DNA from 3 places in the Ligilactobacillus sp. RTP31139st1_D10_RTP31139_211217 genome. Region 3 is predicted to be linked to each of the others. Evidence: predicted binding sites of a transcription regulator. Region 3 holds the regulator's gene; each other region holds the start of a gene.

Region 1 (7,074 bases), on a different contig from region 3:
ATCCCTTCTTTAACAACGATCCGATCGACTACTACAAAGATATCATGTTTGAGATTCTTATCTAGCTCGAGATCTTCAGCAATATCATGCATTTTTCCATCGATCATAACTCGGACAAAGCCTTCACGTTTGATCTTCTCTAAAACTTTTTTATGCTGTCCCTTTTTACCTACCACGATCGGTGCTAAGATCTGGAGTTTAGTCCTTTCAGGGAGTTGCAAGACTCGATCGACCATTTGCTCAGGCGATTGGCTCGTGATCTCACTGCCATCATTAGGACAGATCGGCGTACCTACGCGAGCCCATAACAAACGCAAATAGTCATTGATCTCCGTTACAGTCCCAACCGTTGAACGTGGGTTTTTCGAAGTCGTCTTTTGATCGATCGAGATCGCTGGCGAAAGTCCATCGATCGAATCGACATCGGGTTTGTCCATCTGACCTAAAAATTGCCTAGCATAAGCTGACAAACTCTCAACATAGCGGCGTTGGCCTTCAGCATATAAAGTATCAAAGGCGAGCGAACTTTTACCTGAACCGGAAAGCCCCGTGATCACGACAAGTTTTTCTTTAGGGATCTCAACATTGATATCTTTTAAATTATGCTCTCTAGCACCACGGATCGTAATCTTATTTTTTCCCACAACTTTCATCCTTTCTACTTAATCAAGCTGTGCTTTTAATTCCATCACAGTATCACGTAAAGCGGCTGCATCCTCAAAGTCAAGGTTCTTAGCAGCAGTACGCATTTGCTCCTCTAAACGTGCGATCATTTCGCGTTGTTCTTGTTTGCTCAATTCATCAAAATCGAGTTTATCATTTAAAGCTTTAGTGCTTTCTTTTGGTTTAGTCGTCATGGTGATCACATCACGGATCTCCTTTTTGACTGTTTTTGGCACGATCCCATGTTCTTCATTGTATTGTATTTGGATCGTCCGACGTCGAGCTGTTTCGTCCATCGCTGCTTGCATCGAATCTGTTACTGTATCAGCATACATGATCACATGCCCATTTTCATTTCGCGCAGCTCGGCCGATCGTTTGGATCAAAGACCGTTCATTGCGCAAAAAGCCTTCTTTATCAGCATCTAAGATCGCAACTAATGAGACCTCTGGCACATCGATCCCTTCACGTAATAAATTGATCCCAACGAGCACATCAAATTTTCCTAAACGTAGATCGCGCACGATCTGGGTCCGTTCAAGTGTCTTGATATCAGAATGCAGATACTTGACTTTAATACTCATCTCTTTAAAGTAATCGGTCAGATCTTCTGCCATTTTCTTAGTCAAAGTCGTTACAAAGACGCGCTCATCGCGCTCAGTTCTTTTGGCGATCTCAGCCACTAGATCGTCCATTTGTCCCATGATCGGACGAACTTCAACTTCTGGATCCAATAATCCCGTCGGTCGAATGATCTGTTGCACGACCGTATCGGTACGTTCTTGTTCATAAACACCTGGGGTCGCCGACATATAAATGATCTGATTTACTCGTTCTTCAAATTCAGCTAACTTTAATGGGCGGTTATCTAAGGCACTTGGAAGGCGGAAACCGTAATCGACTAGCATCTGTTTACGTGAGCGGTCACCATTGTACATCCCGCGCACTTGGGGCATCGTAACATGGGATTCATCGACTACGATCAAAAAATCATCGGGGAAGAAGTCCAACAACGTATATGGTGCTTCACCCGGTTTTCTTCCATCCATATGCCGTGAATAATTTTCGATCCCTGAACAATATCCCATTTCACGCAACATCTCAATGTCGTATGTCGTTCGTTGTTCTAAACGTTGAGCTTCTAACAACTTGCCATCAGCGCGCAAGACTTCTAACCTTTGAGCTAATTCGGCTTCGATGCTCTTGATCGATCCTTCTAAGCGTTCACCACTTGTCAAAAAGTGAGTTGCTGGGAAGATGACAACGTGATTGCGATCACCCAAGATCTCTCCAGTCAAAGGGTCAACTTCTCGGATCCGGTCGATCTCATCCCCAAAAAATTCAACTCTAAGCGCTTGTTCATCACGTGAAGCTGGGAAGATCTCGACAACATCGCCGCGAACACGAAAGCGTCCCCGTTGAAAGTCGATATCGTTACGTTCAAATTGAACATCGATCAGTTGGTTCAACAACTTATCTCTTTCGATCTCTTGACCTACTCGCAATGAAAGAGCTTGATCACGATATTCTTTTGGATCACCTAAACCAAATATCGATGAAACTGAGGCCACCACGATCACATCATTGCGCTCTAATAACGAACTAGTCGCAGAGTGGCGTAATTTATCGATCTCATCATTGATGCTCGAATCCTTTTCGATATAAGTATCACTTGAAGGAACATAAGCTTCAGGTTGATAGTAATCGTAGTAGGATACAAAATATTCAACAGCATTGTCTGGGAAAAATTCTTTGAACTCCCCGTAGAGCTGTCCCGCCAAGGTCTTATTATGGGCTAAGACCAAAGTTGGCTTGTTGGCTTTAGCGATCACATTTGAGATCGTAAAAGTTTTCCCGGTCCCAGTAGCCCCTAATAAGATCTGTTCTTTTTTACCAGCTTTGATCCCGGTCGCAAGCTCAGCGATCGCTTGTGGTTGATCTCCAGTTGGTTGATATTTTGAAACTAATTTGAACTCTTTATCGGCTTGACGTTCGATCAAATGATTACCCCCTCATTAAAAACTATTGCTTACAAGATTATACCACAACGAACGTATTTTCGCATCAGCAGAATCAAAAAAGACACGGCCATTTACCGTGTCTTCAGCATCTAACAGCTAATTTTAGCCCTTGATGAAATCATTGATTGCTTTTTCAAATTTTTCACATTTAGCTTGTGCATCAGCTTCGGAATCACCTTGTGTACCAATGTAAAATTTGATCTTTGGTTCTGTACCTGAAGGACGAACTGCGATCCAAGTTCCATCTTCAAGGAAGTACTTCAAAACATTTGACTTAGGCAAGTTGATCGCTGTCACATTCCCAGCTGCATCTTGGCGACTAGAAGCTTGATAATCTTCAGCTGCGATCACTTTATAACCAGCAAAATCAGTTGGTAATTCTTGACGGAACTTAGCCATCAAATCTTTGATCTCTTGTGCACCTTCGATCCCATCAAAGGTCAAAGCGATCGTCTTTTCAGCAAAATAGCCGTATTTTTCAAATAATTCTTGGAGACCATCGTATAAGTTCTTACCTTGTTTCTTGTAGAAGGCAGCTACTTCAGCTAATAGTACCAAAGATTGGATCGCATCTTTATCGCGCACGAATGGACGGATCAAATAACCATAACTTTCTTCAAAGCCTAACATGAAGCTGTGTTCATTGGTTTCTTCAAAATGTTGGATCTGTTCGGCAATGAACTTGAACCCAGTCAAGACATTGATCGCTTCGACCCCAAAATCAGCTGCAACTTTAGCAGCAAATTCACTTGAAACGATTGATTTTACTAAAGCCCCGTTTGCAGGCAAGTTACCTGCTTTTTTACGAGCCGTTAAAATATAGTTCAACATCAAAGCTGCGATCTGGTTACCTGTCAACAATTCGTATTCGCCATCTGGTTGACGAACAGCTGCTCCCAAACGGTCTGCATCAGGATCGACAGCTACTAAAAGATCAGCTTTTTGGCTCTTGCCTAATTTGATCGCTAAATCAAAAGCTTCTGTAAATTCAGGGTTTGGATGTTCAACGGTTGAGAACTCTGGATCTGGCATTGCTTGTTCTGGGACCATCGTAAAGTCTTCAAAACCAGCTTGACGTAAGGCTTTTTCACCTAACATCCCACCAGTACCGTGAAGTGGAGTAAAGACCAACTTCATCGTTTTACCCTCTTCAGCCACTAACTCACGATCGATCGTTACTTCTTTGGCATTTTCTAAGTAAACTTCATCGACTTCTGAACCGATGACTTTCAATGTTCCATCATTGATCAAAGCATCTTTATCAGCAACTTCAACGGCAAAAAGATCATCAACTTCGCGGATATAATTCGTGATCATATCTGATTCTTTTGGTGGCATTTGCGCCCCATCTTCACCATAGATCTTATAACCGTTATATTGTTTTGGATTATGGCTCGCTGTGATCATGATCCCTGCATAAGCATGTAGATGCCGAACGGTAAAGGATAGTTCTGGGGTCGGACGTAAGCTTTCAAAGACAAAGCTTGGAATCCCGTGTGCCCCTAAAACACGTGCTGCTTCAAAAGCAAATTCTTGTGACATGTGACGTGAATCATAACTGATCGCTACACCACGTAATTTTGTTTCTTCATCCAAGGTATCCATAAAGCGTGCCAAACCTTCAGTTGCTTGGCGCACAGTATAAATATTCATGCGGTTAATCCCAGCACCGATCAAGCCACGCATCCCAGCTGTCCCAAATTCCATTGGTGTATAGAAGGCATCTTCCAATGCTTCTTTATCATTTACGATCTTATCAAGGTCTTCCCGAACTTCAGGTGCTAGATCAGGTTGTTTGTTCCAAATAGTATAAGTCTCTTCCCAACTCATATAATCACCTCATTTATCTATTCAAATCTAGTATACTATCAATCGTCTAAACTTGCTATAACAAGCACTTTTACGCTTACAAAAAATTTATTCGATATCAAAAAGCACTAGCAGTAAAACTACCACTAGTGCTATTCGTTTAATCCTTCAAGCTTTCTATATAATTGAACGCCTGTTGCCCAGCAATACTTCCATCGCCAACAGCGGTCGTGATCTGGCGTAATTCTTTAGCCCGAACATCGCCGATCGCATAAACACCAGGTAAACTAGTCCGCATCAACTCATCGGTATTGATCCAGCCCTGTTCATCAGTGATCCCAAGCGTTTTGAACGGTTCAGTCAAAGGAATGACCCCCACATAGATAAAGACACCATTGACCTTTAATTCACCGTCTTCACCGGTCTTTTTGTTATGTGTCGATACACTCGTGACTTTTTGCCCATCGCCATTGATCTTTGTTACGACCGTATCCCATGTAAAGTCGATCTTATCGTTAGCAAAAGCACGCTCTTGCAAGATCTTTTGGGCCCGTAATTGGTCTCTACGGTGGATGATATTGACATTTGAAGCTAACTTAGACAAATAGACACCCTCTTCAACGGCGGAATCACCGCCACCGATCACGGCTAGTGGCTGATCTTTAAAGAAAGCACCATCACAAACTGCACAATAAGAAACACCCCGACCAGCATATTCGGCTTCGCCTTCAACACCTAATTTCCGGTATTGCGAACCTGTGGCAATGATCACAACAGGTGCTTCATATGTTTCATTATCGGTAATGACTTGTTTTAGATCACCATTGACTTCAACTTTTTCAACGCTACCGTATGCATATTCTGCTCCGAATTGGATCGCGCCTTGATACATTTTTTCAGCTAAGTCTGGTCCTAAGATCGACTTAAATCCGGGATAATTTTCAACTTCAGCGGTATTGTTCATTTGACCACCATAGATTCCACGGTCTAAGATCAAAACCGACAAATTAGCCCGTGAAGCATATAAGCCAGCCGTCAAGCCCCCAGGACCTGCACCGATCACGATCACATCATATTTTTTAGCCATAATATCTTCACCTTCCTATTTACTTGATGATACTCTTCTAAAATTGCTGAAACAACTTCAAATATTAAGCTCAATTATTTAAGCTCTCGCCCGTATTTAACATTTCCGGCTAAATACCAAGGTTCATTGGGACGATAATAACGCCGATATGCGATCAAAATGATCGCCCCAATAAACAAGATGACTGACAACCATTGCGAAACGCGCAAAGCACCTAACATCAAGCTATCTGTTCGCATCCCTTCAATGAAAAATCTGCCAAAGGAATACCAAGCGACATAAGTCAAAAAGATCTCGCCTCGTTTAAAGAGATGCTTACGATGGCGTAACAACATCAAGATCACAAAGCCTAAGATATCCCACACCGACTCATACAAAAAGGTCGGTTGGTAATAGATCCCGTTGATATTCATCTGGTCAATGATAAATCCGGGCAAATGCAAGCTCGTCAAAAATGCATGTGATACGGCTTCACCATGGGCTTCTTGATTGATGAAATTGCCCCACCGACCGATACCTTGAGCTAAGATCACAGTTGGCGAAATGATATCTAAAAATAGCCAAGCCGACAACTGTTTCTTACGGCAGAAGATCACTAAAACGAGCAATGCGCCCAACAAGCCACCATAGATCGCGATCCCGCCATCCCAGATCCGATAGATCTCACTAAGATCATTTTGATAATACTGCCATTGGAAAATGACATAGTAAGCTCGCGCACTGATCAAAGCGATCGGTAGCGCCCATAAGATATAATCATAAAAATCATCGGCGGGGACTTGTCTTTTCTTACCTTCACTAACTGCAAGGTATAAGGCTAATAAAACCGCACATCCAATGATCACTCCATACCAGTGGACCTGCAGTCCCCCTAGACTAAAAGCGATCGGATCGATGACACCTAAACTAAAATTCAATTCTCAACACCTATTTCTCTTCTGCTGAATTTTCACTGATCAACTCATTTAAATTACGTTCAAAGGCCTTTGTCGCATCATAGCCCATCGTCTTTGCCCGATAATTCATTGCAGCGGCTTCAATGATGATCGCTAAGTTGCGCCCAACTTTCACTGGGATCGAGATCTTAGGTATTTCAACATCAAAGATCGTTACCCGTTGCTCACCGTTCCCTAAACGATCGAATTGTTTATCTTTTTCCCAATTTTCCAAATGGATGATCAAAGAGATATCAGTCTTCGCTCTGACAGCACCTGCCCCAAAGAGATTCATGACATCGATGATCCCGACACCTCTGATCTCTAACAAATGGCGTAAGATCCGTGGTGCTTCACCGATCAATGTCTGTTCATCTTGTTGGTGAACCTCAACGCGGTCATCGGCGATCAATCGATGCCCACGTTTGATAAGATCAAGCGCCGTTTCAGATTTACCAACACCTGAATCGCCAGTGATCAATACCCCAAGACCATAAATATCAACTAAGACCCCATGTAACGATTTACGTTGGGCTAAACGACCACTCAAATAATCGGT
Region 2 (15,374 bases), on a different contig from region 3:
ACAAAGCTTACAAGCTAAAAATACGCTCGAAGATCAAAGTCGCCTAGAAAACTTAGAAGAATTCATGTCTGTAACAAAGCAATTTGATGAAAACTGGGAACCAGAAGAAGAAAATAGCGATCCGTTCGTTGATTTCTTAGCTGACCTAGCTTTGGTTTCTGATCAAGATAGCGTTGATGAAGATCCAGATGAAGTGACCTTGATGACATTGCACGCCGCTAAGGGTCTGGAATTTCCAACAGTCTTTTTGATGGGCTTAGAAGAAGGGATCTTCCCGTTAGGCCGAGCTGTGATGGATGAAAGTGAGCTCGAAGAAGAACGGCGCTTGGCCTATGTTGGGATCACCCGGGCTGAAGAAGAACTCTACTTATCAAATGCCTTCTCGCGGATGCTCTATGGACGGCGCCAGAGCAACCAAGTTTCCCGCTTTATCAGTGAGATCTCCGATGAATTGTTGCAAAGTGATAACGAAACTTTAGCTGATTATCAACCAAAAACCAAAGTCGATGTTCCTTTTGCTAAGAAGCCAGTTTACCGCAAACCAGCTGGAACTGTCGAAAAAAGCCAAGGAACTGGGGCTGAAAAGAAACAATGGAATATCGGTGATAAGGTCTCCCATAAAGCCTGGGGTACAGGGACTGTGGTCAAGGTCAGTGGTAGTGGTGGAGATATCGAACTTGATATCGCCTTTGCTGGCCAAGGGATCAAGCGACTATTAGCGGCCTTTGCACCGATCACTAAGATTTAAAAAGAGGTAAAAGAGATGGAAGCAAAGACTTTAGAAGAGGTCAAAGATCTACGTGCTCAATTGAACAAATGGAGCCATGAATACTATGTGTTAGATCGACCAACAGTGGAAGATCATGTCTATGACGCTACCTATCAACGTTTGGTCGAACTTGAAACTAAGTATCCTGAGCTCGTAACTGATGATTCACCTACTAGACGTGTCGGCGGTCAAGTTTTAAGTGGCTTTGAAAAGGTCGAACATGAGATTCCGATGCTTTCACTAGGCGATGTTTTTTCAAAAGCAGAACTAGCCGAATTCAAAACCAAACTAGAGGAAAATGTAGCCAAGACTTTTGCTTATAGCTGTGAATTAAAGATCGACGGCTTAGCGATCTCATTGGTCTACGAAAAAGGTGTCTTTGTCAAAGGTTCGACCCGTGGCAACGGGATCATCGGTGAAGATATCACGGAAAACTTAAAAACGATCAAGGCGATCCCTTTGCGTTTAAGTGAACCGATCGACGTTGAAGTCCGGGGCGAATGCTATATGCCAAAAGAGTCATTTCTAAAATTGAATAAGGCGCGCGAAGAACAGGGCCAAACAGTCTTTGCTAACCCAAGAAATGCTGCAGCTGGTTCATTGCGGCAATTAGATACCAAAGAAACAGCCAAGCGTAATTTAAGTGTCTTTATGTATTATTTGATGGAGCCCGAAAAATTTGGGGTCGCGACCCAAAGTCAGGCTTTAGCTCAATTAAAAGCATGGGGCTTCAAAGTCAATGAAGAAGCGATCGTAGCGAGTGAAATGGCTGAGATCGATGACTATATTGATAAATATCAGGCTAAACGGGCACAACTAGCTTATGAGATCGATGGGATCGTGATCAAAGCTGATCCGTTTGCGATCCACGCCGAAGTTGGAAATACGGTCAAAGTTCCGCGTTGGGCGATCGCTTATAAATTTCCACCAGACGAACAAGAAACGATCGTCCGTGAGATCGAATGGACGGTGGGACGGACTGGAGTGGTGACACCAACGGCCGTGATGGATCCAGTGACTTTAGCGGGGACCGTGGTTTCAAGAGCTTCTTTACACAATCCTGATTATTTGCAACAAAAAGACATCCGCCTCGGTGATACTGTCAAATTACACAAAGCAGGCGACATTATTCCAGAGATCTCAGAAGTTGTGTTGGCTAAACGTCCAGCTTCAAGTCAACCTTATACGATACCGACAGAATGTCCTGAATGTGGCGCAAAACTGGTTCATTTGGATGACGAAGTTGCGTTGCGGTGTATCAATCCGCAGTGCCCAGCCTTATTAAAAGAAAGTCTGACGCACTTTGCGTCGCGAAATGCGATGAACATAGATGGGTTAGGGCCACGGATCATTGAACAACTCTTCGACAAGAAATTGATCAAAGATGCGGCGGGGCTATATAATTTGACCTTTGATGAATTATTGACGTTAGATAAATTCAAAGAAAAATCAGCCAATAATTTGTTACAAGCGATCGAACAGAGCAAAGCTAACTCATTAGAACGGTTACTTTTTGGCTTGGGGATCCGGCATGTGGGGGCCAAAGCGGCATTTATCTTAGCCCAACACTTTAAGACGATCCAAGCTTTAAAGAAAGCAACGGTAGCAGAGATCGTAGAACTTGACTCGATCGGCGAAACGATCGCGGATGCTGTGGTGACATATTTTGAAAATGAACAAGTTGACCTATTATTGGAAGAATTTACTGCAGCTGGAGTTAATTTGACTTTCCTAGGTCAGAGCGCTGAAGAGCTAGCCGAGCAAACAGCCGATGATCCATTGAATGGTCTGACCGTAGTTTTAACGGGAAAACTCGACAAGATCAAGCGAGCGGAAGCTAAACAGATCTTAGAGGCGCATGGTGCTAAAGTAACAGGGAGCGTTTCGAAAAAGACCGACCTTTTAGTTGCAGGTCATGATGCTGGTAGCAAATTGACTAAGGCCCAAGAATTAGGAATAAAAATTATTGATGAAGATGAATTTTTACGGCAAACAGGAGGCAATTGATGAGAAAGAAGTATTTAGCATTAGTTAGCTTATGTGCAGGTACCATGTTACTTTCAGCCTGTGGTAATTTAGGAAGCAGTGGCTCTGGCAATTCAGTCACGCAATCAACGCAACAATCCAAAAAGGGTTACCAAACTACGGGTCAAGTAGATACCTCCGATTATCAAGGTGTGATCGAAAATGGACGTTATTTAACGAGTAAGGCTCGTGGTGTCGGGATCGTTCAAAATTCAGAAAATATGTTGAATTTAAAGAGTTTTGAAAGTGGCATGACAACTTTATCTAAAGAGGAATTTCCCACCAAAGATTACATTTTCCGCGAAGGCCAATTGTTGACCAAAGGCACGGTTCAAGATTGGCTCGGGCGTAAGTCAAAGGATAACCCGACTGGTCTAAATCCTGAAGATAATGGCGAAAAAGACGCAGACAAGCGCAATCCGATCTATATCCAACAGATCGAAGAACAAGATTACATGAAAGAGACCGATGGCAAACTGGAATTAGCTGGGATCACGATCGGTATCGGAATGAATCGTAAGGATTATTACCAAAAAGAACAGTATGGTGCGATGTACACCACTAATATCTCCAAGGAAAAAATGGAAGAAGAGGGTAAAAAAGCCGCAGCTGAAGTCTTGAAGCGGGTCAGAAAACTCGATGGTGCATCAGATGTACCGATCTTGATCTGTATGTATGAACAAGCGCCTAATGATAGTTTGGTCGGGGGAACTTTCTATGCTTATAGTGTGAGTGATGGTGATACTTTGGGGAGTTGGAAGGAAACTAATCTCCAAACCTCAGTCTTGCCATCAACAGCAGAAAATGGTGCGGTCAACGATAATGATGAAAGTTCCTTCAATGCTTTCAAAAATAAGACGCAAAGCTTTTTCCCTAACTTAGCTGGGGTAACGGCTCAAGCCAAGTATAAGAATAAGTCACTCCAAGAACTGCACGTTAAGATCACGACCCAATTTTACAGTGAAACTGAGATCAGAAGCTTTACGCAGTTTGTTTCTCAGATGGCAAAGACCTACTTGCCGGGTGATATTCCGATCGATATCACGATCAAAGGCTCAGATGGTGAAGTTCAAGCCTTTCTAGCTCGCGAAAAAGATAGTGGTAACTTCTATGCCCACGTCTTTGATGATTAGAATAAAATCGACTATAAAAAAGTCAGCAGATCTATGCTAAAATATTAAGCAGATATGCAAGAAAGAAGGATGAAGATGGCGATCAGCGCAAATGAAGTAAAGCACGTTGCAAGTTTGGCAAAGCTTGAATTTAGCGATGCAGAATTACAAAAATTCACCGGTCAAATGGACCAAATCATCAATATGGTACAACAATTGAGTGAAGTCGATACGACAGATGTACCGGTAACGACAACTGTGACGGATGCCTTTAATGTGATGCGAGAAGATATCGCAGTTAAGGGGACCGACCGTGAATTGTTGATGGAAAATGTACCTGAAAGAAAAGATGGCTTTATCAAAGTGCCAGCAATTATTGATGAAAGCGAGGAAGGCTAGCCCATGGATTATTTTACAACTGATCTGACCAGTTTACATGAAAAATTGGTCAACAAAGATTTGAGCGTGGAGGAGTTAACGAAAGATACTTTCAAGACGATCAAAGACCGTGATCAACAGATCGCTGCTTTCCTAGCTTTAAACGAAGAAGCTGCTTTGAAGCAAGCTAAAGAACTTGACCAAAATGGGATCGATCCAGCTAATGTTTTAGCTGGGATCCCGATCGCGATCAAAGATAATATCGTGACAAAAGGCTTGCGGACAACGGCTGCCAGCAAGATGTTAGAAAACTTTGACCCGATCTATGATGCAACAGTTATGGAAAAATTAGCTGCTGCTCAAATGATCAATGTGGGTAAAGTCAACATGGATGAATTTGCTATGGGTGGTTCGACTGAAAGTTCAGCCTTTAAGGTAACTAAGAATGCTTGGGATCAAACTAAAGTCCCTGGTGGCTCTTCTGGTGGTTCAGCAGCCGCTGTTGCTTCGGGCCAAGTTTTAGCTGCCCTAGGTTCAGATACCGGTGGTTCGATCCGTCAACCAGCAGCATATAATGGTATCGTTGGGGTCAAACCTACTTATGGTCGTGTATCTCGTTACGGCTTGATCGCTTTTGCTTCTAGCTTAGATCAGATCGGACCATTGACACGCACAGTCAAAGACAATGCCTATGTCCTAAATGCGATCAGCGGTCATGATAGCCGTGATTTTACCAGCTCTAACCGTGAAGTTCCTGACTTTACCCAAGGCTTAGATGGTGATATCAAGGGTATGAAGATCGCCGTGCCAAAAGAATACTTTGGTGAAGGTGTTGCTGAAGATGTTAAAGAAGCGATCAAAGAAGCGATCAAGACATTTGAAAGCTTGGGTGCGACCGTTGATGAAGTTTCCTTGCCACACAGCAAGTATGGGGTACAAGTATACTACATCATTGCCTCTTCTGAAGCTTCATCTAACTTACAACGTTTTGATGGGATCCGCTACGGCTTTAGAGCCCAAGATGTTAAGAACTTAGAAGACGTTTATGTTCGTTCACGCTCGGAAGGCTTTGGCGATGAAGTTAAACGCCGGATCATGTTAGGGACATTCTCACTTTCCGCTGGGACTTATGATGCCTTCTTCAAGAAAGCTGCTCAAGTTAGAACCTTGATCTGCCAAGATTTTGCGAAAGTCTTTAACGACTATGACTTGATCTTAGGACCAACTGCACCAACAACAGCTTATGGGATCGGTGATGAGATCAATGATCCGATCACGATGTACATGAATGATATCTTGACGATCCCGGTAAACTTAGCTGGTCTACCAGGGATGTCACTTCCAGCTGGTTTCTCTAACGGTTTGCCGATCGGGATGCAATTGATCGCACCACAATTTAGAGAAGATACGATGTATAAAGCGGGCTATGCTTTTGAACAAGCAACCGACTTCCATAAACAAGTTCCAACGATCGGGGGTCAAAACTAATGAACTTTGAAACAACAATCGGGCTTGAAGTCCACATTGAAATGAAGACAAACTCCAAGGCTTATTCTCCCGCACCAGTAGTTTACGGGGCAGAACCAAATACGAATACTAATGTTATCGATTGGGGCTATCCTGGGGTCTTGCCACAATTGAACAAGGGCGCTTTGGAATACGGGATGCGTGCTGCTTTAGCACTTAACTGTGAGATCACACGGGATATCCACTTTGACCGTAAGAACTACTTCTATCCAGATAATCCAAAAGCATACCAGATCACCCAAGCTCAAACACCGATCGGACACGATGGTTGGCTTGAGATCGAACTTGAAGATGGAACTAAAAAGAAGATCGGGATCGAAGAAATGCACGTCGAAGAAGATGCGGGTAAAAACACGCATAATCCGGACGGCTACTCTTATGTTGACTTGAACCGTCAAGGCACACCATTGATCGAGATCGTCTCTAAACCAGATATCGCTTCTCCAGAAGAAGCTTACGCATACTTGACACGTTTACGTCAGATCATTCAATTTACCGGCGTATCCGATGTGAAGATGGAAGAAGGTTCAATGCGGGCTGACGTTAACATCTCAGTTCGTCCGATCGGTTCAACTAAGTTTGGGACTAAGACGGAAATGAAGAACTTAAACTCCTTTGAACACGTGAAAAAAGGTTTGGAATATGAAGCTAAGCGTCAAGAACGTGTCTTGATGGCTGGTGGTGAGATCCAACAAGAAACACGGCGTTTTGATGAACCAAGTGGTGAAACGATCTTGATGCGTGTCAAAGAAGGTAAGAGCGATTACCGTTACTTCCCAGAACCTGATCTACCACCGATCCATATTTCTGATGAATGGGTCGCTGAAGTCAAAGGTTCGATCCCAGAAATGCCTGACGTTCGTCGTAAACGCTATGTCAACGACTGGGGCATTACTGAATATGATGCGGGCGTCTTGACGCAAACAAAAGAAATGTCTGATTTCTATGAAGCAACTGTAGCTGCTGGAGCGGATGCTAAATTAGCTGCTAACTGGTTGATGGGTGAAGTTAGTGCTTATTTGAATGCTCAAAAAGTTGAGTTAGGTCAAACGGCATTGACCCCAGAACATTTGGCAACCATGATCAAGTTGATTCAAGATGAAACGATCTCATCTAAGATCGCTAAGAAGGTCTTTAAAGAGATCATCAAAAATGATACCGAACCAAAAGCATGGGTCGAAGAAAAAGGCATGGTACAATTATCTGACCCAGCTAAATTGCAACCGATCATCGATGAAGTATTGGACAACAACGAACAATCGATCGAAGACTTTAAGAATGGTAAAGATCGTGCGGTTGGCTTCTTAGTGGGTAACATCATGAAACAGACCCATGGTAAAGCTAACCCTAAAGTTGTTAATAAATTGTTGATGGCAAGTTTAAAGGAAAGATAGACGCAAACTGCGCCATGAGGGAATAATTATGCAAAAGCGTTGCCGAATTATTTATAATCCGACATCTGGACGTGAAGCTTTAAAAAATGATCTAGTTGAGATCTTAAATATTTTAGAACGTGCTGGTTATGAAACGAGTGCCTTTGCAACGACGCCTGAACCTAATTCTGCTCAAAATGAAGCTAAACGAGCAGCTCAAGCAGGCTTTAACTTGATCATTGCTGCTGGTGGTGATGGCACGATCAATGAAGTCGTTAATGGGATCGCCCCTCTAAAGCATCGGCCAAAGTTGGGGATCATTCCCGCCGGTACAACTAATGACTATGCGCGTGCTTTAAAGATACCACGGGAAAGTCCGATCGAAGCAGCTAAAGTTATCGCCAATGGTAAAACGGTCAAGATGGATATCGGGCGGGCTAATGACAAATATTTTGTCAACATTGCAGCTGGTGGTCTCTTGAGTGAATTGACATATGCGGTGCCATCTGAATTCAAGACGCTCTTTGGCTATTTGGCTTACCTAGTTAAGGGGGCTGAATTGTTGCCACGGATCAAACCGATCAACATGCACCTTGAATATGATGATGGGGTTTATGACGGAAAAGCATCGATGTTTTTCTTAGCTTTGACTAATTCAGTTGGTGGCTTTGAGCAGATCGTGCCCGACGCCAGTTTAGACGACGGAAAATTTACCTTGATCGTGGTCAAGACGAGCAATCTGTTAGAAATGATGCGTTTGATCACAATGGTCTTAAACGGTGGTAAACACATCAACGACGCTAATATCCTCTATGTTAAAACATCTAAGTTGGTCGCTAAACCAGTCGACGAAAAAATGATGATCAACATCGATGGTGAATACGGTGGGGATGCACCGATGAAATTCAAGAACTTGAAACGTCACATTGAGATCTTTGCTAATACCCAAGAGATCCCAGAACGGGCGATCACGGAAGTCAAAGAAGATGAAGATATGGACGAAGCCAAGAAAAACTTTGTTGATGGTGTCCAAGAACTCGATGAATCTGACAATATCAAATTAGATAAGTAGTTAAGAACTCGTTGTTCCAAGATGGAGCAGCGAGTTTTTTTATCTAAATTTCTACTTGCCTTATAGTTCACTTCAGGGTTTATAGTTATTCTTGTAAATAAGTGGAAGCATAATATGCTCAAAAGTAAAATGAGAGAAGTTTTTGGATGACAAAAAAGATATTTTAACATGGGCAAAAGAGGTAATAGAAAAATGAAAAAAGTATTGATCATGGCAGCTAATGGACAAATTTCGCGTTTAGTTGAGGAACGTGTCTTAACTGAACCAGAATTTTCTGATGTTGAGTTGACGTTATTTTTACGCGATAAAAAACGTTTGGCAGCTTTAGAAGATAATGACCGTGTGACGTTGATCGAAGGCAGTTTGAATAATTATGCTGATGTCAAACAAGCTATTTTGGGTCAAAATCTAGTCTTTGTAGGCGTGGTCGATCATACTAGTGATAACCATCAAACTAAATATGTGATCGAGGCGATGAAAGAAACAGGTGTTAAGCGGGGCGTCTTTACCAACATTTTAGGGATCTATGATGAAGTTTTAGGTGAATTTGGGCGTTAGAACAAAGAGATGGTTGCACCTGGCTTGGAATCAGCTGAAATTTCTGATAAGCTGTTGGCAAGATCAGGTCTAGACTATACGACTTTACGGCTCCCATGGTTAAATGATCGTGAAGTGGCTTATGAGATCACTCATAAAGATGAAACTTATCTCGGTGTTTCAGGTTCGCGTAAGAGTATTGCGGATGTGGTCTTAAGGATCATTGCTGATCCAAAATTTTTAGTCAATGATAGTGTGGGCATCGCTGACCCTAAGACTGAGGGCAGTGAGCGTCTAGTGTATTAATGAGAGGGGTAGATAGGATGAAAGCGGCAATCTTTGTAGAACTAGGCAAAATGGAAGTTACGGAAGTCGAAAAACCAACACTTCAAAAATCAACTGATGCGATCATCAAGATCGTGCGTGCTTGTGTCTGTGGTTCAGATCTTTGGTGGTATCGCGGGATCTCTAAACGTCAAGCTAACAGTTTAGTTGGTCATGAGGCGATCGGGCTCGTTGCTGAAGTTGGAGTAGATGTAAAAAATGTCAAAGTTGGTGATTTCGTGATCGTCCCCTTTACCCATGGTTGTGGGTACTGTGCGGCATGTCAAGCAGGCTTTGATGGTAACTGTTTAAATCAAGAAGCCGGCGGTAATGGGGGCTATCAAGGTCAATATTTGCGGTATTATAACGCTGATTGGGGCCTAGTCAAGATCCCTGGTCAACCAGCTGATTATACTGATGACCAGTTGAATTCTCTTTTAACTTTATCTGATGTCATGGCAACTGGCTATCACGCTGCTTTTACGGCTGAAGTCAAAGCCGGTGATACTGTTGTTGTGATCGGTGATGGAGCTGTTGGACTTTGTGGCGTTATCGGTGCCAAATTACGTGGGGCTAAGCGGATCATCAGTTTGAGCCACCATGAAGATCGAGCTAAATTAGTCCGTGAATTTGGAGCGACTGATATCGTTTCTGAGCGTGGCGATATGGCAGTTCAAAAAGTACTAGAATTGACAGATAGTGCGGGTGCAGATGCTGTTTTAGAATGTGTAGGGGCAACTTCAGCGATCGAACAAGCCGGGCAAGTAGCTCGTCCAGGTGCAGTGATCGGTCGTGTAGGCGTTCCGCAAACTGAACCAAGCTCTAATCAACTATTTTGGAAAAATATCGGTTTACGCGGTGGGCTCGCTTCGGTCACGACTCATGATCGAGCCGTACTATTAGCGGCAGTCTTAGAGGGCAAGATCGAACCGGGTAAGGTCTTTACCAAACGTTTCACATTGGATGATGTCCAAGCCGCTTATGAAGCTATGGATAAACGTGAAGCGATCAAATCATTATTGATCATAAGTCAATAGGTCAAGGTACTTTGGGCTTCAGACCTATGAAAAAATCAATTAGGCAGCTAGGTAACTGGCTGCTTTTTTGTTAGAACAAGTATTTTGATTTTATTTTTACAAACTAATGTTCGGTGTGATAGAATGGAAACGATAGATAAACGGAGGTGAGAGCATGCAACAAGGATCGATCTTTGAGGACCAAGCTAATGAACCGCTAGCTAGTCGTTTACGACCAGAGAATTTAGATCAAGTTTTCGGACAGACGCATTTATTGGGACCAGGTAAGATCTTACGAGAATTGATCACGCAAGATCGAGTGACTTCGATGATCTTATGGGGCCCTCCCGGTGTGGGGAAGACGACGTTGGCTCAAGTTATCGCTAAGCAGACTAAAGCCGGTTTTATCTCATTTAGTGCGGTCACAAGTGGGATCAAAGAGATCAAAAAGATCATGCAAGAAGCCGAAGCTAATACTGCTTATGGCCAAAAGACGATCGTTTTCGTAGACGAGATCCATCGTTTCAATAAGGCGCAACAGGATGCTTTCCTCCCATTTGTGGAAAATGGAAGTATCGTTTTGATCGGGGCAACGACAGAGAATCCATCTTTTGAGATCAATTCAGCGCTCTTATCCAGATTGAAAGTCTTTGTCTTAAAGCAACTGACGAAAGAACAATTAGTTGAATTATTGGATCGTGCTTGTCGAGAAGGATTTGAAAAAGAGCTCACCGCCTCAAAGACATTATTAGAACAGATCGCGATCTTTAGTGATGGGGATGCGCGAAATGCTTTGAATACCTTGGAGATGTTAGTTGATAATGGAAATGTCAGCCAAGATGGAACTTTAGAACTGAGCGATGATCTGTTAAGTCAAGTTTTAGGGGAAAAGACGCTCAAATATGATAAGAACGGTGAAGATCATTATGACTTGATCTCAGCGCTGCATAAATCCATGCGTAATAGCGATGTTGATGCAGCGATCTATTGGTTGAATCGGATGTTAGCTGGTGGTGAAGATCCTTTGTATATTGCCCGACGCTTGTTGCGGTTTGCCAGTGAAGATATCGGCTTAGCTGACAACAATGCTTTGAATCTAGTGGTCAATGTTTTTCAAACGTGTCAATTTATCGGAATGCCCGAATGCAATGTGCATTTGACCCAAGCGGTGATCTATCTATCTTTGGCACCTAAATCTAATGCCGTCTATAAAGCAACTACAAGAGTCGCTAAAGATGTCAAACAGACTTTAAATGAACCTGTACCCCTGCAGATCAGAAATGGGACGACCAAGCTGATGAAAGAATTAGGCTATGGTAAAGGTTATGAGTTAGCTCATTTTGCTAAAGACAAACTGACTACAATGCAAACGATGCCGGATAATTTAGTGGGACATACTTATTATTTACCAACTGAGCAGGGAAACGAGATCCGTTTCAAACAACGCTTAGAACAGATCAAGGCGTGGCATCAACAACATGATAAAGCTTAAGAGTGGTGCGCCACTCTTTTTTACTTGACAAGATCATAGTTTATATATAAACTTACTAATTGAATTGTAAGGAAGTGGTAAGATGAATCGAGAAAGTTTGATCTTTATGCGTATTAGTCAGTTACAACGGCAACTTTTGGCAAACAGTGCAGAAGTCTTACAGCAAGCCGGGATAACCAACGCACAATATGATATTTTGAATCATTTATATAATCATGCTGGTTGTACACAAAAAGAATTGGCGACAACTTTGATCGTGACTAAGGGAAATATCACTCAAATCATCACAAAGATGGAGAAATTAGAGCTGATAACGCGAAAACAAGTTGGAAAGACAAAGCAACTATTTGTAGCTGAACGTGGAAGTAAGCTATATTCGATGGTAACACCTAAATTAGAGGCTGCCCATGCTGAGGCATTAGCTGGATTAAATTCAAACGACCAAAAGCAACTTTTAAAACTGTTAAAATTAGCTATGAAGGGATGAAAAAGATGCAGATCTTTCGTAAAGAACAAGCGGTCAATAATGGACGTAAAAGCTTTTGACATCAAGAATCCACGCCAGATGAGGATGTAGAGATGTTACAGATTTTTATTCGTCCACGTGAACAATATCTGAGTCCCAACGTGCAATTTTTTGACCGCAAGATCACGCGTGATGGTGCTTGGAATTTGTTAGCAGGTCCAAAAAATACGGCTAGTCCTTTGACGATCAGAGAAGCAACTTATCTCTATAATGCTCATTTTGATAAGCAAACTAAAACAACTTTACCAAATCTAATGGGATATAGACCCTGGCTATATGTAATGGAAGGTAAGCTCAAAGTGAACGGACAAAAGCTGACAAAGGGAGAAGCAGTAACCGGTGACCCAGTCGAATTAGAGCGGGTCAAGGCGTATCCGGGAACAACTTTAGTCTTATTGTTAACAGATCTACAAGCAAAAATGACTTATGCGGGGAACTTTAGTGGGATCAAGCGTTTTGAGTATGTAGCTGAATAATAAAAAATGGTGGCGCTTTGCCACTTTTTTTGTGTTCCCGGACTTGGTAGAATAGATAATAATGATAAAGAAAGAAGTTTGATGATGAAATTTTATTTGATTTTACTGCTTGCAGTTGGGTATATGTGCTCTAAAGCGTTCAAGTTTGAGAAGGTAAGTCGGTTAGAGGCTGTAACGTTACCGTTCTATGCTTTCTGGATGTTTTTAGCTAACTTTACTTGGAATTGGAAAAATGTAGGGATAATGTGTGCTTTATGCATAGTTGCAGTGTGCTTAGGTTGGTATCAGACAAGGGATGCAGAGCTCAAAGAAACTACTAGATTTGATAAACATGGACGTCCGATCAAGTTGCTCAAAAAAGGAAAAGCATATAATATTGGCTGGTTTTTGGTCTTTTTAGTGGGGATCATGTTAGAAGCTGTAGCTGAGCATGGGATCGGCTTTCAAATGATTTTAGAAAAATTGCAAGAAGAAGTTGAACGTGACCTCTTTATCTTTAAGTATTTTAGCACGGGCAGTACTTGGTATTTATGGGAACTTTCGGCTGTGTCGAACTTAGCTTGTACATATTTTTTAGAAAAGAAATTTCCTAATTTAAGGACAGCTTTTAAAAGAACAAGTAAAACTAAAACAAGTGAGGATAAGTAATGAAACGGAAATTACCTGTAGTTAAAAATCAAAAAGTAGAAGCGAAGATCGTGGATCTGACTTATCAAGGAATGGGTGTCGCTAAAGTTGACGGATATTCACTTTTTTGTGATGATGCTTTACCTGGTGAAAAAGTTAAACTCCATGTGTTAAAGGTCGGTAAAAATTTTGGTTATGCTAAAGTTATCGAACGCTTAACGACCAGTCCTGATCGGGTGACGGGGAAAGGCAAAGCTTATTCACAAACAGGGATCGCACCATTACAACACCTGGCTTATCCAGCTCAGTTGAAATTCAAACAAAAATTAGTTAGTGATTTATTGCAAAAGGCGCATCTAGCCGATCTAGCAGTTGAACAAACTTTGGGGATGGCAGAACCATATGCCTATCGTAACAAGGCCCAAGTCCCAGTCCGTGAGCTTGATGGGAAATTGACAGCTGGCTTTTTCAAGCGCGGTAGCCATAATTTCTTGCCACTAACAGGCTTCTTGATCCAAGATAAGCGGATCGATGAAGTGATCCAAAAAGTGTTGGCGATCTTACAAAAATATCAAGTGACAGCTTATGATGAAGTTATACATAGCGGGATCTTACGGCATATCATGGTACGGCGAGGACACTATTCTAAAGAAGTGATGGTCGTTTTGGTGACGCGGACCAATAAGCTACCAAATAAAGAAGCGATCGTGACCGAGATCATGGCTGCTTGTCCTGATGTGGTGAGTTTGCAACAAAACATCAATTCTAAACAGACCAATGTGATCTTGGGTGACAAGACCCGGGTATTAGCGGGCCAAGAATATATCACAGATCAGTTGAATGGACTTAAATTTGAGATCTCAGCAAAATCATTTTACCAAGTCAACCCAACGCAAACCGAAAAACTTTATCAAGAGGCGATCAAGCGTGCCGGCTTGACCGGAAATGAGACCGTTATTGATGCTTACTGTGGTATTGGGACGATCTCATTATCTATGGCAAAGCATGCTAAAAAAGTGTATGGGGTCGAGATCGTTGAAGCTGCGATCGCGGATGCCAAGAAAAATGCGGCGTTAAACAACTTGGATAATTTGGAATTTGAAGTGGGCAATGCCGAAGACTGGATGGCAACTTGGCAAGAACAGGGGATCAAGCCAGATGTGATCATGGTCGATCCACCACGCAAAGGTTTGACGCAAAGTTTGATCGAAAGTGCCACTAAGATGCAACCACAAAAGATCGTTTATGTCAGCTGTAATCCAGCAACTTTAGTCCGTGATCTGCAAAGTTTCATGGAACTTGGATATGATGTGACCCAACCGATCTTGCCAGTCGATCAGTTCCCACAAACAGCACACGTTGAGACGGTAACGGTATTGGAACGGAAAAAATAGTTCAGCAGAATTGGTCGGAAGGAGTGACATTGTTGGAACAGGAGATCAGCTTGTTTGATGCAAAAAAATATGATTTGAATCGTGAAGAAAATTTTGAGTTGGTAACAACTGAAGATGGAAAATTGATCAAGACTAAAGAGCGAGTTCAGCATCATGGTGAAGTATTTACCCCTAAATGGATGGTTTTAAAGATGCTAGCAGAGCCGGCGATTCAAAAAAAATCAACGATCTACATGCAACTTTTCTAGAACCAAGTGCTGGCGAAGGAGCTTTTTTAAAGGAAATACTTCATCAGAAGTTAAATTATGTAGATGAGATTTCTAATAAGACTAATTGGAAAGAAAATGCTTTGTGGGCACTAATGAGTATCTATGGAATAGAGTTATTGGTGGATAATCTAATGAAAGCCAGAGCAGCAATGATAGAGATATTTGTTAATCATCATCAAGCTAAAATGCAACAACACTTAAGCATGAATAGCGATTTATACAAAGCGGCCAAATATATAATTGAAGTAAATATTGTTCAAGGAAATACATTAGAATACGTGAATAATCAAGGGCAACTAATAGAGTTTAGTCATTGGATACCGGTAGAAGAAAAGGTGCGGCGAGAAGTTTTCACCTATAAATCACTTTTTAATAATGGTGATGTTGAAGACATCAATGCAGAATCCGGCCAATTAAGCCTATTTGATGTTGAAGATAATAATCTAGAAAACAAGTA
Region 3 (9,843 bases):
TCCTTTAGAAGAAGCGCTAGCACAATTCCAAAAAGGGGTAGCTTTGAGTAAAAAATTACAAGAGACCCTCCAAAATGCCGAGGATACTCTGACCAAAGTTATCAACGAAGAAGGTCAAGAAGTCGTCTTTGAAGCAAACAATGACTGAGATTTAGCTGTGTATTGTGAGAAATTTGATGGGAGCAATACTGTTAAAGTAAACAAGGAAGGAATCTAGGTTTTCTTGATGATCCCATACCTAGAGAGTGAAAAATGCAGTTAGCAACTTTTCAAAATAAAATGATCCCTTTGCTTGAACAGCATATGCGACATTACTTGGCGCAATTTACTGAGAATAAGACGCTACAAGCAGCTATGCAATATTCGCTTGAAGCGGGTGGTAAGCGGATCAGACCGCTTTTGATCATGTTGATCTGTCAAAGTTTAGGCAAAAAGATCGATCCAGATGTTTTGAGTGTGGCGGGAAGTTTAGAATTTCTGCACACCTACTCTTTGATCCATGATGATCTACCTGAGATGGATAATGATGATCTCCGACGGGGAAAACCGACAAATCATAAAGTTTTTGGTCAAGATATAGCGGTTTTAGCAGGTGATGCCCTTTTAACTGAGGCTTTTGGTTGGATAGCTAAAACAAAGCTGTCACCTAAAAAACGTGTTACCTTGGTGGCTGAACTCGCCAAAGCTGCAGGGGCAAATGGGATGGTCGCAGGCCAAACCAGTGATATCTTAGGTGAAAAGACCACGTTGACTTTAGCTGAGTTGATGCAAGTCCATAAAAACAAGACCGGACAATTGTTGGAGTATGCTTGTTTTGCCGGTGCCATTTTAGGTGGAGCGACCCCAAAACAAGAGCAGGCATTAGTTACTTTTGGCCAAAAATTTGGTCTAGCCTTTCAGATCTATGACGATATTTTAGATGTAACGGCGACGACTGCCGAGTTGGGTAAGACAGCTAATAAGGATGTGGCGGAAAATAAAAATACTTATCCGCGCCTTTTAGGACTAGAGGGAGCTAAGCAAGCGCTAGCTGATACGTTGGAACAAGCAAAAGATCAACTTGAGTTTTTAGCCGGAAGTGGTTTTGAGACTTCTCTTTTGCGTCAAGTGCTAGAGTATTTTAAATTATAAGTAAGGATGTAAGTATGAAAAAAGAACGTGTAGATGTATTATTGGTCAAGCAGGGTCTATTCGAGACACGCGAACAAGCAAAACGTGCAGTTATGGCAGGCGAGATCTTAGGTGAAAATGAAGAACGCTTAGATAAACCAGGTGAAAAGATCGATCCAAGTGTCAAATTACATTTTAAGGGTAAAAAAATGCCTTATGTTAGTCGTGGTGGCTTAAAGCTTGAAAAAGCGCTCAAAGTCTTTAAACTAAGTACCAAAAATAAGACAGTCCTTGATATTGGTTCATCTACGGGGGGCTTTACTGATGTCGCCTTACAAAAAGGGGCTAAGTTGAGTTATGCTCTCGATGTGGGAACTAATCAATTAGCTTGGAAGTTGCGCCAAGATCCGCGAGTCGTTGTGATGGAGAATACTAACTTTCGCTACAGTAAATTAGAAGATTTTACTGCTGGACGCCCTGATTTTGCGACGATCGATGTTTCTTTTATTTCTTTACAACTTATTTTGCCGACTTTACATGCGATCTTGGAGCCGGGCGGAGACGTGGTGGCTTTGATCAAGCCTCAATTTGAGGCGGGGCGTGAAAAGGTCGGTAAGCATGGGATCGTTCGGGATGAAAAGGTTCATTTAGAAGTAGTCCAAGAGTTGATCGCTTTTGCTGTCAAAGCAGGCTATGATGTTTTAGACCTTGATTTTTCACCGATCACGGGTGGTGAAGGAAATATTGAATTTTTAGTTCATTTGCGTTCAACCTCAGAGACTGCAACGATCAGTGCGAATGTCGATCCAAGTGCGGTGATCAAACAAGCCCATCAAACATTACTTCATCAAAAAGATAAGTAGGTAGGAAGGATGATTTCTCAGTGAGAAAACAAGATAGACAACGAATTATTAAAAAAATGATCCAGGATAATGCGATTTATCGGCAAGAAGACTTTGTTAGTCTCCTTTCAGCTAAGGGAGTTGAAGTGACTCAAGCTACTATCTCACGTGACGTAAAAGAGATGCAGTTGATCAAAGTCCCAACGCCAGATGGATCGTATCGGTATAGTTTACCGACTACCAAGAAGGATAATACCGAAAAAAAACTAAGGAAAGTTTTGCGTGACGCCTATCTTGTTTCTGACTGTCACCGTGATCTATGTATGGTCAAAGTTTTGCCTGGTAATGGGCCAGCGCTTTCGAGCTTGATCTCACAAATGAACTATGATGAAGTCTTTGCTACTTTAGGCGATGATGACACGATCATGCTCTTTGCACGCTCAAATGAGGATGCATTGCAGATCGAGCGTAAATTATTGGCTTTGATCGATGATAAATAGGACTTTTAGATTTTGGGAAAGGAAAAACTGTTACTCTTAGCAACAGCAGGAAAGTACTTTGTTACAAGAATTAATGATCCGTGATTTTGCAATTATTGAGCAGTTGACCGTTGATTTTGGAACGAATATGACGGTCTTGACTGGTGAAACAGGGGCTGGTAAATCTATTATTATTGATGCTTTAGGACTACTAGCAGGTGGACGTGGCTCGAGTGATTTTATCCGCAAGGGAGCTAATAAGTCGTTACTCCAGGGGCAATTTACCATTCCTAAAGCGACGCGCACATATGAGCTTTTAGATGAATTTGGGATCGAATGTGAAGATGACGTTTTGATCTTACAACGCGATATTTATCGCAGTGGTAAAAATGTTTGCCGGATAAATGGTGTTTTGGTTAATTTGGGCACATTACGGCAGGTAGGGCAAACCTTGATCGATATCCACGGACAAAATGAGCATCAAGAATTGATGGATCCTGAGCGCCATTTAGCCCTAGTTGATAATTATCAGCCTGAGATCCTAGCTAAATTGACACAATACCAGGCACTTTATGCCAATTATCGTCGCCTTTCGCAAGCACTGGAGCAACGCGAGAAAAATGCGCATGAGTGGGCTCAAAGACTCGATATGTTACAATTTCAAGTTAATGAGATCAGTGAGGCGCAGTTACACGAGGGCGAAGAAGAAGAGCTCCAAGAACAAAAACATCAATTAGATAATTATCAAACGATCCATCACGCCTTAGAGATGAGTTATCAAGCACTAAATGGTGAAGAATTAGATGTGATGAGCGTTCTAGGAAATGTCATGAGTGAATTAGAAGATGTGGCTGAGTTCAATTCTGAATTAGCCGCGATCTACGAAAAGGTTTCTGATGCTTTTTATAATCTGCAAGATGCAGCACATGAAGTTTCAGGGCAATTAAGTGATCTGGAGTGGGATGAAGAACTGCTAAATTCAATTGAGGCACGGCTCGAAACGATCCATCAGCTCAAGCGTAAATATGGTGATTCGATCGAAATGATCTTGGCTTATTACGATAAGATAAAACACGAGCTTGAAACGATGCAACAAAGCGATGAAAACTTAGAGCAGCAAGTCGAACAGGTCAAAGAAGCTCACGCCAAGGCAAAAGAATTAGCACTAGAGATCAGCGAGTTACGCAAACAGACTGCTAAACGCCTTGAAAATGAGATCCATCAGCAATTAAGTGCGCTTTATATGGATAAAGCTGTTTTTGAAGTACGTTTTTTACCAGAGAACGGGCAATTGACTGAGACTGGGCTTGATCGGGTCGAATTTTACATTCAAACTAACCCCGGAGAAGAAATGGGCGCTTTAGCAAAGATCGCTTCTGGTGGTGAATTGTCGCGGATCATGCTCGCGCTAAAGACGATCTTTGCCCAAAATAAGGGTGTGACGAGTATTATTTTCGATGAGGTCGATACTGGAGTCAGTGGGCGCGTCGCCCAGGCAATCGCAGAAAAGATCAGTCAGATCGCAACTAATTCGCAAGTGTTGTGTATCACGCATTTACCACAGGTCGCAGCTGTGGCAGACCATCACTACTTTATTGCTAAGCATGTAGCTAATGGTCGGACTGAAACTTCGCTGACGATCTTAAACGATAAGGAACGGATCGAAGAATTAGCCCGAATGTTATCGGGTTCTTCGATCACGACTTTGACGCTAGAACATGCAGAAGAATTGCTAAAAATGGCTAAGGCAAGTAAATAGTTCTAAAAGATGCACTTTGAGGCATCTTTTTTTTGAATAAAAAAACTAGAAGTCGGTAAACTCCTAGTTGCTAAAATATTGACTTTAGATCATATCACGGTAGAGCCCAATGACTTTGCCTAAAATTACGACATTATCCAAGATGATCGGATCCATCGTTTCATTTTCAGGTTGTAATCTAAAATATCCGTCTTCTTTGTAGAATCGCTTACACGTTGCTTCATCGTCTTCGGTCATGGCGATCACGATATCACCATTGTCAGCAGCAGATTGTTTTCTAACGATAACTTGATCACCATCTAAGATCCCAGCATCGATCATGCTTTCACCACGGATGTTCAACATGAACAAATCATTGGCATCGCTTAAATTAGGTGGTAATGGGAAATAATCAGTTGTTTCTTCAACGGTTAAGATCGGCATCCCTGCAGTTACCGTTCCGACAACGGGGATCTCATTTAAGGTCGTTTTGATCCCCAAAGCGTCTAGACCAGCTGGAGTAACTTCCATTGCCCGTGGCTTAGTAGGATCTTTTTTAAGAAAGCCTTTCTTAGTTAAGCGTGCTAAATGACCGTGTACAGTTGAGGTCGAAGAAAGGGAGACTGCTTGGCAGATCTCGCGTACAGTCGGTGGATAACCTTTGCTCTCAACTGTATTGTAGATAAAACGCAAAATGTTTAGCTGTCTTTTTTCGGATGCTTTTGTCATTTTGAACACCTCAATACATTTTTATAGGGTAATTATAACATAGAAAACCAACAGTTACAAACAAGCGTTTGCTTTATCTAGAGAAAGTGACTAAGTTAATGACTTTCTTAAAATTTTGAGATAGAATATAAATGATAGATCATCTTGGAAAAGAGGAATTTAACATGGAAAAAGACGAAAAATTAGAACAAGCGTCAGAAACGACGGAAGCAAAAAAAGGTGCGATCCCCCAAGAACTGATCGATCGCATCAATGAATTATCTAAAAAGAAAAAAGAAGGCACGCTAACAGAAGCTGAAAAAGAAGAACAACAAGAATTGCGTAAGACTTACTTAGCGATGTTTAGAGAAAACTTCCGTAGTCACGTAGAAATGTTACAAGTCTACGATAAAGATGGCAATGAAGTTACGCCAGAAAAGGTCAAAAAGATCCAACGTGAACGTGGTTTGCGTGATAATTAAAGTCGTTTAACGCTTTATTTTTAAGGATAACTTGTGTAGAATAAGTAGTTGAATGAATATAATGAGAAGGGGGTGCTGAAATGTCTACTGGAATTTGGATCGTACTTGTAGTCTTAGCGCTTATCCTTGGCTTTGTTGGTGGTTTCTTTGCTGCTCGTAAGTACATGGAAGACTATTTGAAGAAAAATCCGCCGATCAATGAACAGATGTTGCGGACGATGATGATTCAGATGGGGCAAAAGCCTTCTGAAAAGAAACTTCATCAAATGATGGCTTCAATGAAGCAAAATATGTCTAAAAAGTAATTTAAAACTAAAAATAGGTTGTGACTTGCGAGTCCAACCTATTTTTAGTTATTTTTTTGTTGTAGGATCGATGTAGTGGAAGTTTGGATCGATCGCTTTGTCCAGTTTGGTAAAGGCTTGTTCCATTTCATTGATGATCGTTGCTTGGGTCTCATCGGTCAATTTAGTTTTGCGATCAACGTAGATCGGTTCACCAAAGCGAACAGTTGTCTTTTTACGGCTAAAGAGTGTTTTTAAGGTCAAGGGCCCTTGGTAAACGGCAGGAACGATCGGGACACCAGTCATTTTAGCAATCAAAACGACGCCCCCTTTCATTTCCTGTGAATGTCTAGTCCCAGAAGGAAACATGATCAAAGAAAGATCACTTTTTTTAAGCAACTTGACTGGGGTCTTGATCACAGAGGGACCAGGATTTTTTCGGTCGACTGGAAAAGCGTTGGCATGTTTTAGGATAAACCGCAAAATTGGATTTTTGAAAAGTTCTTCTTTTGCCATGAAGCTGAATTTTTTAGGAGAAGCTGCTAAGGCAAAATACAAGGGATCAAACCAAGTGCGGTGTGGGCCAACCAAAATATAATTTCCTGAAGGTAAGTTTTCTTTGCCTTCAAAGTTTGGTTTACCGTTGATCAGATAAACAAGAAACCTAACTAGGCCTCGAATAAATGAATAAAACATGGTATTTACTGCTATAGACTGTGAGATATTTGAAAGTTCTATAGCCTTCCTTTCTTAGATAGCGCTGCTGCTAGCCGGCTCACAGTTTAACTTTCAAGTGGCTTCAATACTTGGACAGCGCTATTTATTTATTATACATTTTTTAGTATGCTAAATTTATCTTAAAATTGCAAGTCACGTTAAAGAGTAAAAGAAGGTGTTTTGATTTGAATAAAATCGAATTGAGAGAAGATGAACGGATCGACCAGTTATACGCTAACGATATCAAAATAATTCAAAGCTCAAAAGTTTTTTCTTTTTCTTTGGATGCAGTGTTACTGGCCCATTTTGCCGAGCCAACAAAAAAAGAAAATGGCAAAGTAGTCGATCTCTGTGCGGGAAATGGAGCAGTTGGTCTATTTTTGACAAACAAAACTAAAGCTTCGATCGTGGCTGTCGAGATCCAACCTAAATTAGCTGAAATGGCTGAACGTAGTGTTAAATTAAATTCTTTAGAAAAACAGCTGACTGTCTTGAATCTTGATCTAAACGATTCGTTGACGCATTTGAAAAAAGATAGCTTTGATACGGTCACATGTAATCCCCCGTACTTTTCGGATCTTCCAACTAGCAAAAAAAATCCTAACCCTTATCTGGCATTGGCCCGCCATGAGATCACGGTGACTTTAGCTCAAACGATCGAAATGAGTAGTGCACTTTTAAAAACTAAAGGTAAAGCTTATTTTGTTCATCGTCCCGATAGACTGTGGGAGATCTTTGAATGCATGCAAAAAAATCGGCTAGCTCCTAAGAAGATCCAACTAGTCTATCCTAAAGCAGGTCGTGAAGCTAATATGGTCTTAGTCGAAGCGATCAAAGATGGACGCAAAGGCGGGTTGCGCTTTATGCCTCCGATCACAGTTTATCAGGCAAATGATGAATATACACCGGAGATGAGGGAAATTTTATATGGAACAGCAGAGTAAACAGTATTTTTTCTATGTTTTACGCTGTGCGGATGCTACTTTTTATACAGGCTTTACGACTGATCTCAAACAGCGTTTAATGACTCACAATAGTGGACAGGGAGCTAAGTATACCCGTGTTCGGCGCCCGGTGAAAATGATCTACCATGAGCAATTTGCGACTAAAAGTTTAGCACTTAAAAAAGAATATGCGTTCAAACAACTAACACGCCAACAAAAGGAAAGCTATTTGCGTGAACATGGAGTAGCTGAGAAATATTTGTTAAGATAGACTTATGTTATAGTAAGAGTTGAAGTGCTAACTTTAGATTTGAAGTTAAAATGTGAGATCATCAAGAAAAGTTAGCTAAAATTCAAGAAAGGAAGGCTGCATTTCTTCATTTGGAGTCACATTTGGTGCAGCAGTTCGTTATGAAGTTTATTGCTTATAATGTACGTCAAGATGAACGTGCTTATTTTGAAAATTGGTCTCAAAAAAATAATATTGAAATAAAATTAGTTGCCGATGAAGTTACGTCCGAAAATTTGAGCTTGTCCAAGGGATATGATGCTGTTATCAGCTTTCAGACTGGGACGTATCCAGCGGATCTTTTTAAGACTTTGGCTGGTTATGGTGTCAAAGATGTTTCGATCAGAAATGTCGGGGTCGATAATCTAGACCTAGCTGAAGCTAAGAAATATGGGATCACGGTAACTAATGTGCCGGCATATTCGCCTAATGCGATCGCTGAATTTTCAGTAACGATCTTACTACAATTGTTGCGTAATCAAAATATTTTCCGCAAGCGAATGGCTTCCAATGATTATCGCTGGGCTCCCTTTGTTGGTAAAGAGATCAGAGCTTTGACGATCGGGATCGTTGGCACGGGGCGGATCGGTAAAGCTGCGATCGATATCTATAAGGGCTTTGGTGCTAAGATCTTGGCGTTTGATCCCTATCATGATCCTAAATTGGAAAGTGAAGGTATCTATGTTGATACGCTAGAAGATCTAGTGGCTAAAGCCGATGTGTTGACTTTGCATATGCCAGGCTCTGACAAAGATGGACATCTGATCGATGCTAAAATGATCGAAAAAATGAAAGATGGCGCTTATATCATCAATACTGCGCGCGGTTCTTTGATCGATGCTAATGCTTTACTTGCAGCTTTGAAGAGTGGCAAATTAGGTGGTGCTGGTTTAGATACGTATGAATTTGAGACACCGATCTTTAACCACGATTTAAATGAAACGGGTGTTGAAGATGAACTGTTCAAAGAGTTAGTTGCGTTAGATAACGTTGTGATGACGCCACACATTGCCTTTTACACTGAAATAGCTGTTGAAAATATGGTCAATATCTCATTAGATTCGGCTAAATCAGTGATCGAGACTGGAACGGCCCCGACTTTAGTTCAAACAAAATAAGCTTGATTTTTTAACAGAAACGTTTGCAATTGCTCTAGGAGTAGGTTATAATATCAAGAGTGCCTATAAAGGTACAATTCACACCTTATGCGATGGTCAAAAGAGTGCTCATTTGAGTTTTTTGATCGTTGAACATAGGGGAGGATAATAAAAACTATTTTGGAGGTTAATTGTAATGGCTGTTATTTCCATGAAACAATTACTTGAAGCTGGTGTACATTTTGGTCACCAAACACGTCGTTGGAACCCTAAGATGAAGAAGTACATCTTCACAGAACGTAATGGTATCTACATCATCGACTTACAAAAAACTGTTAAGTTGATCGACGATGCTTACGATTTTATGAAAGATGCTGCTGCTAACGATGGTGTTATCTTGTTTGTTGGTACAAAGAAACAAGCACAAGATGCGATCGAAGAAGAAGCAAAACGTGCAGGTCAATACTACGTAAACCATCGTTGGTTAGGTGGTACTTTGACAAACTGGAACACGATCCAAAAACGTATCAAACGTTTGAAAGAGATCAAAGCAATGGAAGAAGATGGCACATTTGAAGTGTTACCTAAGAAAGAAGTTGCTTTGTTGATCAAAGAACGCGATCGTCTTCAAAAATTCCTTGGTGGTATTGAAGATATGCCACGTATCCCTGATGTATTGTTCATCGTGGATCCTCGCAAGGAACGTATCGCTGTTAAGGAAGCACAAAAGCTTAACATTCCTATCGTTGCTATGGTCGACACAAACGCTGATCCAGATGAAATCGATGTTAAGATCCCATCAAACGACGATGCTATCCGTGCCGTACGTTTGATCACATCTAAGATGGCAGATGCGGTCATCGAAGGTCGTCAAGGCGAAGATGATGCACCTGTTTCAGAAGAAACTTTCCAAGCTGCTAACGGCGAAGAAGTTGAATCCATCGAAGAAATCGTTGAAGTTGTTGAAGGCAACAACGATACAGATGCTGAATAGTTAATAAACTTAGGCTGTCTCAGGTTTTAGGTAGGCATTTTGGCCTTAGTCTTGAGATGGCCTTTTTTAAATTTATGGTTTGGATACACCATGGTTTTTATGCCAAAAGTACTCCAAATTAATCACTCTAAGGAGGCCACTAGGCTATGGCAAAAGTTA

The links. The regulator LexA, encoded in region 3, represses DNA repair genes until DNA is damaged. The targets are predictions, from matches to a motif close to CNAACANNTGTTNG.
Region 1: the regulator LexA is predicted to act here: its motif matches at 2,712-2,725, upstream of uvrB (excinuclease ABC subunit UvrB).
Region 2: the regulator LexA is predicted to act here: its motif matches at 10,254-10,267, upstream of ABT996_RS03635 (replication-associated recombination protein A).

The regions. Positions count from the first base shown of each region.
Region 1 is NZ_JBCOAR010000018.1:421-7,494, forward strand. It holds partial or broken gene ABT996_RS09360 (UvrA family protein) at 1-644, opposite strand, end outside; gene uvrB (excinuclease ABC subunit UvrB) at 663-2,663, opposite strand; gene ABT996_RS09370 (phospho-sugar mutase) at 2,787-4,514, opposite strand; gene trxB (thioredoxin-disulfide reductase) at 4,654-5,580, opposite strand; gene lgt (prolipoprotein diacylglyceryl transferase) at 5,655-6,497, opposite strand; gene hprK (HPr(Ser) kinase/phosphatase) at 6,508-7,074, opposite strand, start outside.
Region 2 is NZ_JBCOAR010000004.1:80,062-95,435, forward strand. It holds gene pcrA (DNA helicase PcrA) at 1-748, shown strand, start outside; gene ligA (NAD-dependent DNA ligase LigA) at 764-2,776, shown strand; gene ABT996_RS03600 (CamS family sex pheromone protein) at 2,776-3,927, shown strand; gene gatC (Asp-tRNA(Asn)/Glu-tRNA(Gln) amidotransferase subunit GatC) at 4,003-4,305, shown strand; gene gatA (Asp-tRNA(Asn)/Glu-tRNA(Gln) amidotransferase subunit GatA) at 4,309-5,772, shown strand; gene gatB (Asp-tRNA(Asn)/Glu-tRNA(Gln) amidotransferase subunit GatB) at 5,772-7,205, shown strand; gene ABT996_RS03620 (diacylglycerol kinase) at 7,234-8,256, shown strand; partial or broken gene ABT996_RS03625 (NAD(P)H-binding protein) at 8,449-9,099, shown strand; gene ABT996_RS03630 (zinc-binding dehydrogenase) at 9,117-10,154, shown strand; gene ABT996_RS03635 (replication-associated recombination protein A) at 10,309-11,625, shown strand; gene ABT996_RS03640 (MarR family winged helix-turn-helix transcriptional regulator) at 11,708-12,112, shown strand; gene ABT996_RS03645 (pirin family protein) at 12,205-12,627, shown strand; gene ABT996_RS03650 (hypothetical protein) at 12,712-13,275, shown strand; gene rlmD (23S rRNA (uracil(1939)-C(5))-methyltransferase RlmD) at 13,275-14,648, shown strand; gene ABT996_RS03660 (hypothetical protein) at 14,681-14,896, shown strand; gene ABT996_RS03665 (methylase) at 14,824-15,374, shown strand, end outside.
Region 3 is NZ_JBCOAR010000017.1:603-10,445, forward strand. It holds gene ABT996_RS09045 (exodeoxyribonuclease VII small subunit) at 1-148, shown strand, start outside; gene ABT996_RS09050 (polyprenyl synthetase family protein) at 253-1,131, shown strand; gene ABT996_RS09055 (TlyA family RNA methyltransferase) at 1,146-1,973, shown strand; gene ABT996_RS09060 (arginine repressor) at 1,994-2,452, shown strand; gene recN (DNA repair protein RecN) at 2,511-4,190, shown strand; gene lexA (transcriptional repressor LexA) at 4,275-4,898, opposite strand; gene ABT996_RS09075 (DUF896 domain-containing protein) at 5,063-5,359, shown strand; gene ABT996_RS09080 (YneF family protein) at 5,440-5,664, shown strand; gene ABT996_RS09085 (lysophospholipid acyltransferase family protein) at 5,713-6,339, opposite strand; gene ABT996_RS09090 (tRNA1(Val) (adenine(37)-N6)-methyltransferase) at 6,546-7,304, shown strand; gene ABT996_RS09095 (GIY-YIG nuclease family protein) at 7,288-7,575, shown strand; gene ABT996_RS09100 (D-2-hydroxyacid dehydrogenase) at 7,716-8,711, shown strand; gene rpsB (30S ribosomal protein S2) at 8,887-9,684, shown strand; gene tsf (translation elongation factor Ts) at 9,831-9,843, shown strand, end outside.